3 regions of the Shewanella cyperi genome follow, and region 2 is predicted to be linked to each of the others. Evidence: predicted binding sites of a transcription regulator. Region 2 holds the regulator's gene; each other region holds the start of a gene.
What was found. Region 2 encodes sigma-54, which starts transcription at its own class of promoters, with help from an activator protein. Its sites were predicted from a motif close to GTTGGCACGNNNNTNGNNT; they were not measured.
Positions count from the first base shown of each region.

Region 1: JYB84_RS03445 (DUF4097 family beta strand repeat-containing protein) is a predicted target of sigma-54. The motif match lies at 2,887-2,905, and genes of this name have one in related genera.
Region 3: JYB84_RS05330 (DUF3192 domain-containing protein) is a predicted target of sigma-54. The motif match lies at 3,402-3,420, and genes of this name have one in related genera.

Region 1 is NZ_CP071501.1:830,200-835,931, forward strand. Features, by position in the region: gene gabD (NADP-dependent succinate-semialdehyde dehydrogenase) at 1-618, shown strand, start outside; gene gabT (4-aminobutyrate--2-oxoglutarate transaminase) at 638-1,918, shown strand; gene JYB84_RS03445 (DUF4097 family beta strand repeat-containing protein) at 2,086-2,832, opposite strand; gene rpiA (ribose-5-phosphate isomerase RpiA) at 3,172-3,828, opposite strand; gene JYB84_RS03455 (DUF808 domain-containing protein) at 4,011-4,922, shown strand; gene JYB84_RS03460 (hypothetical protein) at 5,020-5,229, opposite strand; gene JYB84_RS03465 (hypothetical protein) at 5,479-5,732, opposite strand, start outside.
Region 2 is NZ_CP071501.1:3,449,243-3,454,974, reverse strand. Features, by position in the region: gene JYB84_RS15360 (HPr family phosphocarrier protein) at 1-154, opposite strand, end outside; gene rapZ (RNase adapter RapZ) at 141-995, opposite strand; gene ptsN (PTS IIA-like nitrogen regulatory protein PtsN) at 992-1,435, opposite strand; gene hpf (ribosome hibernation promoting factor) at 1,439-1,726, opposite strand; gene JYB84_RS15340 (RNA polymerase factor sigma-54) at 1,756-3,237, opposite strand; gene lptB (LPS export ABC transporter ATP-binding protein) at 3,351-4,082, opposite strand; gene lptA (lipopolysaccharide transport periplasmic protein LptA) at 4,079-4,633, opposite strand; gene lptC (LPS export ABC transporter periplasmic protein LptC) at 4,620-5,180, opposite strand; gene kdsC (3-deoxy-manno-octulosonate-8-phosphatase KdsC) at 5,177-5,725, opposite strand; gene JYB84_RS15315 (KpsF/GutQ family sugar-phosphate isomerase) at 5,725-5,732, opposite strand, start outside.
Region 3 is NZ_CP071501.1:1,272,428-1,278,159, reverse strand. Features, by position in the region: gene JYB84_RS05345 (DUF962 domain-containing protein) at 1,673-1,975, opposite strand; gene JYB84_RS05340 (GNAT family N-acetyltransferase) at 1,968-2,606, opposite strand; gene JYB84_RS05335 (DUF2789 domain-containing protein) at 2,749-2,979, shown strand; gene JYB84_RS05330 (DUF3192 domain-containing protein) at 2,982-3,344, opposite strand; gene JYB84_RS05325 (hypothetical protein) at 3,500-3,814, shown strand; gene JYB84_RS05320 (Zn-ribbon-containing protein) at 3,814-4,587, shown strand; gene syd (SecY-interacting protein) at 4,621-5,262, opposite strand; gene queF (NADPH-dependent 7-cyano-7-deazaguanine reductase QueF) at 5,322-5,732, shown strand, end outside.

The DNA of each region.
Region 1 (5,732 bases), 1.5 Mb from region 2:
GGCGCCATGATCTCCAAGTACCGCAACGCCGGCCAGACCTGTGTCTGCGCCAACCGCATCTATGTGCAGGATGAGGTCTACGACGCCTTTGCCGCCAAGCTGGCCAAGGCCGTCGCCGAACTCAAGGTGGGCAAGGGCACAGAGCCCGGAGTCACCACAGGGCCACTGATCAATGCCGCGGCGCTTGCCAAGGTGCAGGATCACCTGCAGGACGCGCTGTCCAAGGGTGCCAAACTGCTGCTGGGCGGCAAGTCCCTCGGCGGCAACTTTATGGAGCCCGCCATTATCACCGAGGCCAACAGCAGCATGAAGCTCGCCCGGGAGGAAACCTTCGGCCCGCTGGCGCCCCTGTTCCGCTTTAAAGAGGTGGATGACGTGATCGCCATGGCCAACGACACCGAGTTTGGTCTGGCGGCCTACTTCTACGGCCGGGATCTGTCGCTGGTGTGGCATGTGGCTGAGGCGCTGGAGTACGGCATGGTGGGGGTCAATACCGGCCTTATCAGCACAGAGGTGGCGCCCTTTGGCGGCATCAAGTCCTCGGGCCTGGGCCGCGAGGGCTCAAGGCACGGCATAGAGGAATACCTGGAACTCAAATACATCTGCCTGTCGGTGTAGCAGGCGCAAGGAGCGGCCCATGACCAAGAACAATGCTTCCCTGATGGCAAGACGCCAGGCGGCCGTGGCCACCGGTGTTGGCCAAATTCACCCCGTGTTTGCCGAGCGGGCCGAAAATGCCCGGGTGTGGGACGTGGAAGGCAAGGAGTACCTGGACTTTGCCGGCGGCATTGCCGTGCTCAACACCGGGCATCTGCATCCCAAGGTCAAGGCCGCTGTGGCGGCCCAGCTGGAGCATTTCTCCCACACCTGTTTTATGGTGCTGGGGTACGAGAGCTATGTGGCCCTGTGTGAAAAGCTCAACAACCTGGTACCGGGGAACTTTGCCAAGAAGACGGCCCTGTTCAACAGCGGCTCCGAGGCGGTGGAAAACGCCATCAAGGTGGCCCGCGCCGCCACGGGCCGGGCCGGGGTCATAGCCTTTACCTCGGGTTACCATGGCCGCACCATGGCGGCACTTGCCCTGACCGGCAAGGTGGCGCCCTACAGCAAGGGCATGGGATTGATGCAGGCCAACGTATTTCGGGCCCGTTTTCCCAGCGCCCTGCACGGCATCAGCGAGGACGACGCCATGGACTCCATAGCGCAGATCTTCCGTAACGATGCCGAGCCCGCCGATATCGCTGCCATCATACTTGAGCCTGTGCAGGGGGAGGGCGGTTTCTATGTCGCGAGCCCCGGCTTTATGCAGCGCCTGCGGCAGCTGTGCGATCGCGAAGGCATAATGTTGATAGCCGATGAGGTGCAGACCGGCGCCGGTCGTACCGGCACCTTTTTCGCCATGGAGCAAATGGGTGTGGCCGCCGACATCACTTGTTTTGCCAAGTCCATCGCCGGCGGCTTCCCCCTGTCGGGGATCACCGGCAAGGCGGAAATCATGGACGCCATAGGCCCGGGGGGACTGGGTGGCACCTACGGCGGTAATCCGCTGGCTTGCGCCGCGGCCCTGGCGGTGATCGAGGTGTTTGAGCAGGAAAAACTGCTGGCCCGCTCCCAGGCCATAGGCCAGCAGCTGACCCGCGGGCTGCGGCAGTTACAACACCTATATGGGCAAATCGCCGAAGTGCGCGGTCTCGGGGCCATGGTGGCCATGGAGCTGATGGAAGATGGTGCCCCGGCGCCCCAGTACAGCGCGCCCATATTGGCGGCGGCGCGGGATCGGGGACTGATCCTGCTCTCCTGCGGTACCTTTGGCAATGTGCTGCGTATTCTGGTGCCCCTGACCGCCTCCGATGAGGACATTGCCGAGGGGCTGGCCATCCTGGGTGAGTCGCTCAAGGCCGTGCTTGGCGGCGGCTAAATAGCTGATAGTTGGCTGGAAGCTGGTGGATAGAAAGGGAAGAGATAATTAATCGGGGCCGCAAATTTGCGGCCCCGATTTTTTCTGCTTCGGCGGCGAAGCAGTGGAAAGGGTGGGCAAGACGGGCCGGCCCCAAATGGCCAACCCGCCCGGCGCCGGGAAGTTGGTCAGCGCAGGTTCACCGGACCATTGATACTGTCGTATTTGATGCCGCCTGAGCCGGCATTCAGTACCGTCAGGCCCTGGGTGTTGTGTACTTCGATATTGCCCGAGCCATCGGACAGGGTCACCAGGCCGCCGATATCGGTCAGCACCATGGAGCCGGAACCGTCGGTGACTGTGACATCGGCACCTGTCTTGGCCACCTTGATATCTCCTGAACCGTCGGTGATATTGATCTTGCCTGTGCTGCCTTCCACCAGCAGATCGCCTGAGCCGTCGCTGATATCAATATTGCGACCACCGCGGATTTCCAGATCGCCTGAGCCGTCGTTAACACTGATATCGGCATCCACGCTGCCGATGCGGATTGCGCCCGAACCATCGTTAATATCCAGGGCCAGTTCCGCAGGCACCTTGACCAAGAGATCTATATAGGGGGAGTTGCCCTTATAGGCATGCTCCTCGAAGCGGGCCTCCAGCTTGGCATGTTTGCCCTCGCGCTTCAGGGTGAGAATGGCCGGAATATCGGTACGGGTGTAGATGTCGGCCTCGACCTCAATCCGCTCCAGTCCGGGGACGCCCATGATCACCAGCTCACCGGCACCTGTATCGGCCTTGAGCGAACTCAGGCTGGCGGTATCCAGGTTCAGTTGTTGGCGGCTGTGCTCCAGGGGGGCGCTGTTGACCTGGAATACGCAGCCACCCAGAACCAGGGCGGCGGTGATAACGGATAATACTGACTTGTTGGACATGATCTGAGCTCCTGAATGCGGACTAAAGGTTGAGTTCCTTATCGGCACTTAGATCTGCAATTAGGATGCCAATATATAAAATGTTTAAAATCAATTGCTTGTGTTTTTAACTTTGTCCGTTGCCACAGTGGACACTGTCCGCGGACACCAATGTCCGCGGTTTTTCACCACCTGTTGGCGAGAATGGCCAAGGGACTGGGTGTTGGTGTGAAGCTCAAGTTGAGATGCGGAATTCGGGAGCCGGCGGGGCAGGCTGCGGATGAGGGCTTGGCAGTCAGAGACTAAGAACGTGGCAACAAAAAAGGAGCCCTTGGGCTCCTTTGAATACGGTGCAGACCTTTATTTGAAGGTCTTGACCCCGTCCGGTGTGCCGACCAGCAGCACATCGGCACCGCGCTTGGCAAACAGGCCGTTGGTGACCACGCCGACAATGGCGTTGATCTTGTCTTCCAGAACCTTGGGTTCCATGATCTTCAGGTTGTAGACGTCAAGGATCACGTTGCCGTTGTCTGTCACCACGCCCTCACGGTAGACGGGATCGCCACCCAGCTTCACCAGCTCGCGGGCCACGTAGGAGCGGGCCATGGGGATCACTTCTACCGGCAGCGGGAAATTGCCCAGAATGTCCACCTGCTTGGTGTTGTCCACTATGCAGATAAACTTGTCGGCCACGGCGGCGACAATTTTTTCCCGGGTCAGAGCAGCGCCGCCGCCCTTGATCATGTCCATGTGCGGGTTGATTTCATCGGCACCGTCCACATACACGGACAGCTTGTCCACCGAGTTCAGATCGTAAACTGGAATACCCAGGGCCTTGAGTTTGGCGGTGGAAGCTTCGGAAGAGGACACTGCGCCTTCGATATCGGCCTTGATGGTGGCCAGGGCATCGATGAAGTGGTTGACGGTAGAACCAGTGCCAACACCGACAATACTATCTCTTTCAACATATTGCAGTGCGGCCCAACCGGCGGCCTTTTTCATTTCGTCTTGGGTCATGATGACTTCCTGTTAATGCGGATAAAGCGAAAAGTTGCCCACATTATACAAGCAAAGGCGCAGAAAGGTGGTCGGCGACCGACAAAATTCCGCTTTTGTGATTCGCTTCGGGGCTGTGTTTTTGCCATGGCTTGGGTAGGATAGCCGCAAACAGCAACAGGATGAAAATTAAAGGAGTCATTATGGCGGGAGCCAGTCTGCTGACCTTGTTGGATGATATAGCCACCATTCTCGACGATGTGTCGGTCATGAGTAAGGTGGCAGCCAAGAAAACAGCCGGGGTGCTGGGGGATGACCTGGCATTGAATGCCCAGCAGGTGACCGGGGTCAATGCCGATCGTGAACTGCCCGTGGTCTGGGCCGTGGCCAAGGGCTCTTTGCTCAACAAGGCGATATTGGTGCCGGCAGCGCTGCTGATAAGCGCCTTTATCCCTTGGGCCGTGACCCCACTGCTGATGCTGGGGGGCCTGTTCCTCTGCTTCGAAGGCTTTGAAAAGCTCTGGCACGGCAAGGAGGAGGCCGAACATAAGGCGGCTCAACCGGTGGAGACCATCACAGATGTCCACGCCTATGAGAAAGACAAGGTGAAGGGCGCCATACGTACCGACTTCGTGTTGTCGGCAGAGATCATCGCCATCACCCTTGGCATAGTGGCCGAAGAGGCCTTTATGACCCAGGTGGCGACTCTGTGCATTATCGCCGTTGTCATGACGGTCGGCGTATATGGTTTGGTGGCCGGGATAGTTAAACTCGATGACCTCGGCCTGTGGCTGTCGAAAAAGACCACGGCAGTGGCCCAGTGGGTCGGTGGCCTGTTGCTGGCCGCAGCTCCAAGGTTAATGAAACTGCTGACCATAGTGGGCACTGCCGCCATGTTTATGGTCGGTGGCGGCATACTCACCCACGGGGTGGATTACCTGCACCATGGCATAGAGCATGCGGCCGGGCTGGTGGCCAATGTTGCCGTGGCAGGTCCGCTGCTGGCGGTCCTGACCCCCAGTGTGCTGAACCTTATCTTCGGTGTGATTGCCGGCGCCGTTGTCGTTTTTTTGTTTGGTATCATTGCCAGGTTACGGGGAAAGGCCGAACACTGAGACTCAAGATTGGATAATGAGCGGAATAAACAAAAAGCAGTGCCAAGGCACTGCTTTTTGTTTAATGGCGGCAGTCAGTACTGCCTTGTCATCAACCTCAGTGATGGCTGGGTTGGTCATTGGCGGCGGCATATTTAAAGGCCACCACCCCCACGGCCATCAGCACGAAGGGTACTGGGGCGGCCAGCATGCCAAGGGCACTGAAGTTACCCATAAAGGCCATAGCTATGTGTCCAACCAGGGCCACCACCAGCGCCAGGGTGGCTATCAGCAGCACGATAATTTCGGTTTTTTTGCCAGTGTTCATAATCCAATTCCTTTTCCAGAAGACCTGAGAGAAAAACGTGATGGCCTGAGTATGGCGACTTGATGTGATTGAATATTGACCTGGGTCAATTTTGTATTGGCTTGAGTCTGATAGGCAGCCAAAAGCTTGAGCCAGCGCAAATTTTTATATGTCTCTTGGAAAGTGCAAAAGCTTGTGGCCCGACTTATGCCTGACGCTGGTTGGATAAAAGGGAAGTTGTATTCAAGGGGCGCCCGGCGGCCGGGGTGATTATTTCAATTTGCCGAGCTTGGCCTGCCACAGGGCTTTTTGCTCTGTGACTGTAAGGCGTTTGCGGGCGACAAACATGGCAAGCCCAACGCCTGCGGGCACTATGATGAGATCCAGATAGTTGAATTTCAGTGCCGCGAGTATGACGACCAGTAAACTCAGCAGCGACACGGCTCCCGGGATTAACAGCAGAGGCCACTCGTAGCAATGTCCGAGGGCTCTGGCACCCAGGCCGATGAAAAGTGGCGGCACCA
Region 2 (5,732 bases):
GTCCCAACACACTGGACGCCGGTGCCTGTTTGTCGCCTTGGATCAGGGTCACGCTGGCCTTGAATTCGGAGGCCAGTATCGCCATTTTGGTGGCGGCGCGGGCGTGCAGGCCCAGTTTATTGACTATGGTGATATCACGTTCAAGTCTTGGCAAGATTAAGCTCCCTGTGGCGTGCCTCGACCTTGTGTTTGGTGTTGCTGAAGCGTTTGGCCAATTGTTCTGCGACATATACCGAGCGGTGCTGACCGCCGGTACAGCCTATGGCTATGGTGAGGTAACTGCGGTTGTTGCGCTCCAGATGGGGCAACCAGGTTTCCAGCAGGTTCTCTATCTGCCAGATAAATTTGTTCACCAGTACCTGGCGTTCCAAGAACTGTTGTACCGGCTCATCGAGGCCTGTCAGGGGTCTCAGCTGTGGCTCCCAATGGGGGTTGGGCAGAAACCGGGCATCGAACATAAAGTCGGCTTCCGCCGGCATACCGTGTTTGAAGCCAAAGGACTCAAAAATGATCACCAGCTCCTTCTCGCTGCGGCCGAGGAGGATTTCACGCACCTGGTCACTGAGTTCATAGACATTGAGTTTGGAGGTGTCTATGTAGTGATCCATCAATTGTGACAGGGGTTCAAGCAGCTTGCCCTCGAGTTTGATGGCATCCGCCAGGGACATCTTGCTTTTGGACAGGGGGTGCAGTCTGCGGGTTTCGCTGTAGCGCTTGAGCAGCACCTTGTCGCTGGCATTGAGAAACAGGCTGATCAGCTCCGTGCCTGCAGGCAGGGCGGCCAACTGTTGTTCCAACACCTTGTGCTGTTCCGGCAGGTTGCGGACATCGACGCTGATGGCCACCAGTTCATTGCTGCTTTTCAGTTGCGCCAGCAAGGGCCCAATCAGTGGCAGTGGCAGGTTGTCGACGCAGTAATAGCCCAGGTCTTCCAAGACCCTCAGGGCAACGGTTTTGCCCGAGCCCGATCGACCTGAGACTATGACCAGTTTCATCCGGTGATCACCTGATAGAGTTCAGCGTCATCCTGGCTTTTGCGCAGTTGCTTGAGGATTTGCTTGTCGTTGAGCTTTTCTGCCATGGCGGCGAGTGTGCTCAGGTGCTGCTGGCATTGGTCCGATGGCACCAGTAGGGCAAACAGTATGTCAACCGGCTGTTTGTCTATGGCGTCAAAACTGATGGCCTCTTCACATTTGACCAGCACGGCGATCGGGGTCTCTATGCTGTTCAAGCGGCCATGGGGGATGGCAATACCATTGCCTATGCCTGTGCTTCCCATTTTTTCTCGGGCCAATAGGCTTTCGAAGATCTCTTGAGAAGAGAGGGTGGGGTACTGGGCGCTGGCGATATCGCTGATCAGTTCCAGTACCTTTTTCTTACTGCCCGGAGTGGCACAGGTGGTGCACTCCGGCCTCAGGATGGTACTCAGTTCCATCTTTTAGTGCTTAGTCAGTTTCTCTTTGTGTTTGATGACCTGACGATCCAATTTATCAATCAGAGCGTCGATGGCGGCGTACATGTCTTCATGCTCAGACGTGGCAAACACTTCACCACCATTGAGGTGCAGCTTGGCTTCTGCAATCTGCTGCATTTTTTGAACATTGAGCACAACGTGCACATTATTGATCTGTTCGAAGTGGCGTTCAAGCTTGGTAAATTTGCTCTCTACATAGTTACGCAGTGAATCTGTAATTTCGATATGGTGCCCAGTCAGATTGATTTGCATAGACACTTTCCTCCAGTTTTTACAGTGAGTTATAAGCTTTTACGCTGGTTTGACGGCGGGATCAGCATTGCTTCACGGTACTTTGCAATGGTACGTCTAGCAACGTTGATTCCCTGTTCCGCCAGAAGTTCCGCCATTTTGCTGTCGCTCAATGGTTTCTTCTGATTTTCTGCAGCCACCAGTTTCTTGATAAAGGCGCGGATGGCCGTAGACGAGCATTCTCCACCGTCTTCCGTACTGACATGGCTGGAGAAGAAATACTTCAATTCGAAAATACCCCGCGGGGTATGCATGTACTTTTGGGTGGTCACCCTGGAAATGGTGGACTCATGCATTTCCACCGCTTCGGCTATGTCGTTCAGCACCATGGGCTTCATGGCTTCTTCACCGTACTCAAAGAAACCTTGCTGGAACTGCACTATGCAATTGGCCACCTTGAGCAGGGTGTCGTTGCGGCTCTCCAGGCTCTTGATAAACCACTTGGCTTCCTGCAAATGGCCACGGATAAACTGGCTGTCAGCCTGACTGCGACTGGTGCGGGCCATGGCGGCGTAATGCTGATTGACGTTGAGCTTGGGCATGCAATCGGGATTGAGTTCCACCACCCAGCGGCCATTTTTCTTGCTCACAGAGACGTCGGGGATAACGTACTCGTCCTTGCCGGACGTGACCTGTTCACCCGGACGGGGATTGAGGCTCTGGATCAGCACTATGGCTTCACGCAGCTCATCTTCCTTCAGACGGGTTTTGCGCATCAGGGTGCGGAAGTCCCTGGCGGCAATCAGATCCAGATGGTCGCGGATCAGCAGTTTGGCGTTTTCCAGGTGTGGCGTATCGGCGGCAAAGTGGGCCAGCTGGATCAGCAGGCATTCACTGAGGTCCCTTGCGGCCACCCCTATGGGGTCGAAGTGCTGGATGCGCTTGAGCACGGCTTCCACTTCGTCCAGCTCCACTTCATCGTCGCCCATGGCTTCGAGTATGTCTTCCGTGGTCTGGGTCAGGTAACCGCGTTCATCTATGGCGTCTATGATGGCGGTGGCTATGGCCATGTCGGTGTCTGAGAAAGGGGTGAGGTTCTTTTGCCATTCCAGGTGTTCATAAAGCCCGTCGCTGGTCTCTCCCTGGAAGGGCATATCATCATCGCGCATCATGGAGCCGCTGCCGGAAGCAGGGGCGGCGGTGAACACTTCGTCCCAGGTGGTATCCATGGGCAATTCATCGGGCATGGACTGCTGGGTCAGGGCGTCGGAGGTTTCCAGGGTGGAGCTGTCATCGTTACTGCTGGCCGTGACGGGCTCGGAGAAGTCGTCCTGCTCCCTGTGATCTGAATCGCTGCGCTCCTGGCTGTCGAATTGGTCATCGTCCAGCTCCAACAAAGGGTTGGAATCCAGCGCTTGTTGAATTTCCTGTTGCAGTTCAAGTGAAGAAAGTTGCAACAGCCTGATGGCCTGTTGCAATTGCGGCGTCATGGTCAGTTGTTGGCCCAGCTTGAGCTGGAGTGACGCTTTCATCTACTGCGGATCCTTGACTGTTATTGTTATCAGAAAGCTGTTTTCTATCAGTTTTGTGAACTGCTGGCCAGTTGCACTCTTCCTTAATGAGATAGAGATCAGGCTAAATTTAACTATAGCCTGAATTGCTCACCCAAGTACACCGCCCGCACCTGCTGATTGTCCAGAATCTCGGCAGGGGTGCCTTCGGCGATGAGGTTGCCATGGCTGACTATGTAGGCTTTTTCACAGACATCAAGGGTTTCTCTGACGTTGTGATCCGTGATTAATATGCCGAGGCCGCGACTCTTGAGCTGCTCAATTATTTTCTTGATGTCTATGACCGAAATGGGGTCGACACCGGCGAAGGGTTCATCGAGCAGAATAAAGCGCGGATTGGCGGCCAGAGCACGGGCGATTTCGACCCGGCGCCGCTCACCACCGGACAAAGACATGCCCATGTTGTCGCGGATATGGGTGATGTGGAACTCTTCCAGCAGCTGCTCCAGTTCCTCTTCACGCTGATCCTGGTCCAGATCCTTGCGGGTTTGCAGTACCGCCATGATGTTGTCGTGCACGGACAGCTTACGGAAAATGCTTGCTTCCTGGGGCAGGTAGCCTATGCCCTTGCGAGCCCTCAGATGCATGGGGTCCAGGGTCAGGTCATCTTCGTTGATATGGATGCTGCCCTTGTCACTTTTCACCAGCCCCACCACCATGTAGAAGGTGGTGGTTTTGCCGGCGCCATTGGGGCCCAGCAGACCGACCACCTGGCCGGTGCGCACGCTGAGACTGACGTCCTTGACCACGGTGCGGTTTTTGTAGCTTTTGGCCAGATTGCTGGCCTTAAGGATCAGTTCCGTCATTGGCGAACCGGCTCCTTATCCTGCTCTTGTTCTTCGGGCTTGGGAGCCAACTGTTCCTGATAGTTTTCCGGCTTGATGATGGTGATCACCCGTTCATCGCCTTTTTGGCTGCTGTCGGCCTTCAGTTGCTGCTTTTCAATGTCATAAATGATTTTGTCGGCGTTGACCTGGCTGCCATCCTGTTCAATTTTGGCATTGCCCGTGAGCGTCATGGTGCGATTGTCCATGTTGTAGCTGATCTCATTGGCACTGGCGCTGGCCTGGCGGCCGTCATCCAGGGTCTGACTGTAGGTGGCGGGCTTGCCCTTGGCCACCAATACCCTTTGTCCTGAGGCTTCATCGGTATAGGCACTGAGTTCCTGAGCGGTGATCTTCAGGCTGCCCTGGGTCAGCAGTACCGGCCCACCATAGACCACCCGCTTGTTCTTGATGTCGGCAAATTGGGTGGCGGCAGCAATTTTCAATTCCTGCAGCAGGTCGTTGTTTTTGGCTGTGGCCATGGTGCTGCACAGGCACAGTGCCAGTGCCAGCAGGGTTTTACTTGGGTTCATAGCTTCCTTTTACCTGACTGAGCAGTTTGACTTCCTGGGCATTGAGATCGGCATACAGGCCCTGGCCGGTGACATTGAATCCTTTGCCGAAGACCAAAATTGGCCTGTTCGAAGTCATTATCATAGTGTTCAAATCCAGCTCCAGATAGCTGGTGGATAGATTTTGCAGCGGTTCCTGTTGGCTGATTGCCTGGATTTGCACATCCTGTTCCAGTACCACCTTGCCGCTGTTTTTGCTGAGCTTGCCGCGACTGGCAGACAGACGCCATTGGGCCGCGCCTTCATTGGGATAGATCAGATACACGGGCTCGGTGAATTCGGTAATGTTGCTGGCCTGGAAATGCTCCATGTAGCTGGCACTCACCTTGCTGCTGACCTGGCCTTTGTCATTGTACTCGACACTGCGCAGTTCGGTGGCGACAAAGTCCGGCAGCAGCTGGGATGAGGTTTGCTTGCCTTCGCCCGCATTCTGTTTCGACTGCACTTGCCAGTAGAGCAGCAGCGCGGTGCCGAAGAAGGCGATGATGGCCAGGGTCACCCGGTTCATACGCTCATCCCGTGGGCGCTATCAAACTTGTCCTGAGCCATCAGCAGCAGATCGGCCAGCTCCCGCAGAGCGCCAAATCCACCACCCTGATAAGTGACCAGGTCCGCATGGCGTCTGACCCAGGGATGACCATCGGCAACACAAACCGACAGGCCAACCGCCTGCATGACGGGCAAGTCCACCATGTCATCGCCTATATAAGCTGTCTGTGCGGGGGTAACGCCGTAGAGCTTCAGCAGCTCCTCATAGGGTTCGAACTTGTTGTCCACGCCCTGATAGATGTGCTTGATGCCGAGCGCCTTCATGCGGTTCTCAACAATCTGTGACTTGCGGCCTGTGATCACCGCTACCTGGATACCTGCGCCGAGCAGGGCCTTGACCCCAAAACCGTCGCGGGTGTGGAAAGCCTTGAGTTCTTCGCCCTGGTTACCCAGGTAAATACGACCGTCGGAGAATACCCCGTCTACGTCGCAGATCAGCAGTTTTATCTGTTCGGCTTTCTGCCAGTTGGCCTCTGATACCGGGCCATAGAGTGCTTCTCTCATCAGATCA
Region 3 (5,732 bases), 2.0 Mb from region 2:
TCATTCCCTCGACAATTTAATCTTAGGGATTTCGGCCGCAAAAATCCGCTGACAAAGCACTGGAAAGTTGGGGTTAAAAATAAACCCTGAACGCAAATCAAATTTATATCATTGTTTTTAAATAAATAAAAATCACACCTGTGATTTTACGGTATTAACGACGGCGGCTTGTCTTACACATTTGTGAGACATATCTCACACTGGTTATGGGAATTAAGGATGCCGAGGTTCCAAGCCTATTTTTACACCGAATCTTGGGAACACCTTTTCCATCGGCAACCAAAAGAATAGGGGCGCTTATTGCTAAGCGCCCCTATCTGTTCCCAGTTAAGCCATCCAGCTATCGTTGTGCTCCCTGCACCATCCCTGCGTTCGATTGCTTCCTGCTGCGTCTCTGTCGTTCCCTGATTTTCCCTGTTCCCAAAGGGAACCGTCCTTGCCTCCGGCATCCCTTGCCTGGGCTTGCTCATCCTGAACGTGTCCTTCATCGTCCCTGGCAACATCCGTGACAAACCTTCCATGTTCGGTACCATCCCAGGCACCTCGTCTGTCTTCCCTGCCAATATGGGCGTTCCCTGCCGCCTTTACCTGTCATCCTGACCGGCACCACTTCCTGTGTTTCAGCAATACGTCCTGTATCACCTCGGTTCTTCCTGAACCATCTATTGTTTACCTGTCATCCTGACCGGCATCACTTCCTGTGTTTCAGCAATACGTCCTGTATCACCTTGGTTCATCCTGAACCTGTTACTGTCGACCTTCCTGGTCCGGCATCCATTGCCGTTTTCATTCCCTCGACAATCTAATCTTAGGGATTTCGGCCGCAAAAATCCGCTGACAAAGCACGGGATAGCAGGAGTGAAAAATCATCTCTGAACATAAATTAAATCTATTGCATTGTTTTTAAATGAATAAAAATTACACCTGTGATTTTACGGTATTGGCGACGGCGGCTTGTCTTACACATTTGTGAGACATATCTCACAATACCAATGGGAAGAATCATCGCTTGAGCGACCTGGTCTGAAAATGAAGATGGCTAAACAGCGCCACACAAAAGGAACGGGCGTACCCTGATGGGTACGCCCGATTTTAATTTGCTAGCCTTCCAGCTAAGTTGTGCTCCCTGCACCATCCCTGCGTTCGCCGGCTTCCCGCCTTCATCCTTCCCGTTCCTTCAGGTCCCTGTACTTGCGTACCCAGTCCTTTGACTGACAACTTTCATGTTGCCAACCAGTTGCATCCATGAACTCGTCCATTTGGCATCCATTTCATGCCTGGCTGTCATCCTTGATGCCTTTCTTCCTGAATGGCATGCATTCGTCCTGAACGCCTTGCAACGGCTAATCCAGCCGACACCTAAACCTTACCCTGGTTATATTGCAGTTTTCCTACTGCCTTTCCTCAACAGTCCCTGTATTCCCTGTGGGTGTTTGTCTGTTCCCTGACTGCCATTGCAGTTTATCAAAGTGCAGCAGTCCTGCCCGACCTCCCAACCCACAAGAATTCTCCGGGTAAATAAATAAAAGCAGGGATAAACAATTTAACCTTATGTTATAAAAGAAGAATACAGAAAATACCACTTTAGGGTTACTTTTGAATAACATTATTTCCTACAAGCTTTGTAAGATATGTCTCACAAATTGAATAGCAAAACATGAAGCATGGACATTCATTTACGGAGCCGACCGAGAAAATCAAATAACATGACCCAGTCGGCCACGAAGGAATACCAAGGGTAGTCGAAGGTGGCAGGTTTATTTTTCTCAAATAACGCGTGACCAATCCAGGCAAAGCCATACCCCACCACAGGGAGCGTCCACAGCAAGCGCCAATTTTGACTCACCAAACAATACCCTAGAATCAAAATGACCAAACAGCTGCCGATATAATGCGCTGCGCGGCACCAGGGATGTTGGTGTTGGGACAAATAGAAAGGATAAAATTCTGCAAATGAAGTGTACGGTTTACTCATGTGGCTCCTTGCGGTAGAACAATAACTCACCATCCACATTCCCTATTTGTAAGTGGGCAAGCGCTTCAAATCCTGCAGAAAAAAACAGATGTTGATGCATAGGCACGCTCACAAAAACGGCCAGTCCCTCAAGGTCGGGCTGGTCATCGCACCAGCCAAGCACGGCACGCAATAACTGACCGCCATTCCCCTTTCCCTGCTCCCCTGGGGCCAAGGCAATAAATTGCAATATGCCGCAACGATTTCCGGGCAGATGCTCAACAATTGAGTTTTCTTTCTTCATCAGCCTTTGTGTCGACTGCCACCCGGTTCCCAGCAGCATTTTAAGCCGCCAATGCCAATAACGCCCGTCCCCCAGGGGAACCTGCTGGGTGATCACACAGGCTACTCCGATCAAACGCTCTTCCTCAAACCATCCTATCAAGACTTGTTCCTGTTGCCACAATTCGTGCAACTCTTCACGAATGGCGGCACGCAGTTTTTGCTCGTACAGGAATTTGTCACCCGTATAAAGGGCATCCTTGAAAAACGGATCATCGTGGTAGGCATTGAAAAGAATGGAGGCCGCAACTCTAAGATCTTCTGCGGTAAGATAAACTGCGCGAAAGTGCTCTAAGGTAGAGTGGTCCATTGTGTATATTTCCTTGATCCAGATCACACCTTGTTCACTCTATCAAGTCGGTATAAAAGTGCAAATTTTCATCACACATTGCCTTTTCCGGGCTTTGACACAATGCTTATAAATGACCATCCCCAAGCCAGGGTAATGCATCATGGATACCACACCAACAGACATGAGCCACCTGTTCGAACAGTTAGGATTACCCCATCAAACAGGCGCCATCAATAACTTTATCGACAGCCATTCGGTTGATGACGGCGTAGCAATTTGGCAGGCAAAATTTTGGAGCCCGGCACAGGCCTCTTTCCTGCGCGAAGCCTTGGATGCGGATGCCCAGTGGTCTGAATTGATAGACCAACTGGACACCATGCTGAGAAAGTAAGCTTAAATCAGGGCGTAAGCGGTCGAGCCCCAACCCACCAATTTGTTGTCGCTGATCACCACTGGGGTGCATTCATCCTTGGTGGTATTGCCATCCTGATCTGTGCGCTGGGTACGGTAAAAGAGTACCTGGATTTGTTTGCCTTCTTTGACATAGGCTTCATTGAAATCCGCTTTCCCCATTAAGGTCAGTACCTGATCCTTGGACATGCCCAGATCCAAACGCGCCAGATTTTCACGGTTCTGTTGTTCCATCTTTTGCCAATGACTGCTTGACCAATCCCTGTCACCATCACTCAGGTTCACCATACAACCGCTCAGTCCGATGGATGCAACCAGCAATGCAGCGCAATATGCAGCTTTCATTTTTACTCCTTGTTATTACTAATGTGATAAAATTCACTTCAAAATCGAGCCTAAACACAGCAAGTTTCAGGCCAAAAATTAAAATCTTGTTTTATAAGGATTTAAATAAAAGCAAGATGCCAACTCCTCGCAAGAAATGAGAAATATCACTAACTATGAGTGCAAATGAACATATTCTGGTGATCGCCAGAACACTCGAACTGCAGGGGCAGGAACCCAGTGTTGCCCTTATCAAGGCGCGACTGAGCAAGCCCATGCCCTTGCCGGCAATTATCAAAGGGCTGCAGCAATATAAGGCCATGCCTGAAGATGCCAAGGCCAGAATATCTGTTACTGCGACTCAGGTTGTGGCACCTGCGCAACAGGAAGCCGAAGACGAACTGACTGTGTTGCGTCGTGAGCTTGCTGAACTCAGGCTGCAAGTGCAGGAATTGCAGGCTAGGGTCACGGACTTGGAAGGGCAGGACTGATGTACGTCGCCGAGCTCCGTTTTGAATGTTTTGCCGACACCACCATCAACCGCGCCCAAACGGCCATCAATGGCTTCCTGGAGGCATTAAGGGCCAATGGCCAAATCCTGGGACGGGAATTCGCGGTCTCGTTCCACGATGCCGAATTCAGGGTCAGATTAATGCTGCCCGAGCCCCAGAGCCTGGCACATCGCTATCACAGCCCCTGGGTTAAACAAGCGCTGCTGGCATTGACCGATGCCAAACTGCTGGCACCAAGGGAAAAACTGCTGGGTCAGGATATCAATGCCAATGAAAGCTGTCTGGAAACACCCTCATGGCAATTGCTCTATACCAGTTATGTGCACATGTGCTCACCGCTGAGAAGTGGTGACAATCTGCTTCCCATTCCCCTGTATCGTATCCCGGCCACCTTTAATGGTGATCATAAACAATTGATACGCTGGCAGACAGAATGGCAAGCCTGTGATGAGCTGCAAATGGCATCGGCCACCAAGGCAGAATTTGCCGCACTGGAAGAGCTTGGCAGCTGCGACAGCGACTTGTTTCGCCGGGGGTGGGATTTGCGGGGCCGCATCGAATACCTGACCAAGACCCCCACCTATTACTACCTCTACAGAGTGGGGGGCAACAGTCTCAAAGCGGAGCTGCAACGCCCTTGTCCCCGCTGCGGCAACAAGGAGTGGCGTCAATCCGAACCCTTGCTGGACATGTTCCACTTCCGTTGCGATCAATGCCGTGTAGTGTCCAATCTATCCTGGGACTATCAGTAACTATAACTTTAGCCAAGACAGGCGCTTATCGCATCAGCGCCGCCCAGTCAGGTTATGCCACATGCGTTTAATGCTGGCAAAGATGCCCGGATGCTCCAAGCTGACGTCCTGATAATCATGGTGCTCTTGGGGCGGCGCAACCCTGGGTTTTATGACGCCGAGAAACTCGGAGAGACTCAAAGCCAATTGCTCGCAGGGTTCATTCCCAGGGATTTCGCGCCACACGCTGCCATCGTCATTGTTGACCGTCAGCATCGAGTCCCCTTCATCGAATACACCGATAAACCAGGTTGGTGCTTGCTTCAACTGCTTCTTCATCAGCAGATGGCCAATGAGATTTTGTTGAAGCAACTCAAGATCCTGCGGGTTCCAAACCTGCAACAACTCCCCCGCCCCCCAGGGTGAGTCAAACGTCAGCGCGCCTGCAAAAAAATGACCATAAAAAGCCGCGATATCCGGGTGTAAGTTCAACTCCAGCGCCGCCGCTATGTTATCGAAATGCATAGGCGGCTCACAGGCTACCGGTTGCCAATAAACCGGCTTATGGGAGACCTGTTCACCGACGATGCAAACAGAGTCGCCATTCGGAAAAGTCTGGGGCAAGGAATCCAGGCAATTGCTGAAGGCCTGCAGATAGAGCTGATGAAATTTTGTCAAAGCGGCCAGACAAGACACTTAAGCACCGTCCTTTTTCGGTTATAATGACAGCCTATTTTGACACGGAAATACGCTTGATGACACGAAATCACGATCCCTATAGCGATGCCGCCGAGCTGGCTGGCCTGACCCTGGGTCAAGCTACAGAATACCAGGCCGAGTATGCACCATCGCTGCTGCAAGGGGTTCCCCGCAAACTCAACCGCGATGCTATCCAGCTGACGGAGCCCCTGCCCTTTCACGGCGCCGACATCTGGACCGGTTATGAATTATCCTGGCTCAATGCCAAGGGCAAGCCCATGGTGGCCATTGCCGATTTTCAGCTGGACGCAACCAGTAGCCAGTTGATCGAGTCCAAGTCATTCAAGTTGTATCTCAACAGTTTTAACCAGACCCGGGTGGCCAGTGTTGACGCCCTCAACAAAATGCTCGAGCAGGACCTGAGCCAGTGTGCCGGCGGCAAGGTCAAGGTGCGTATCATAGAGCCC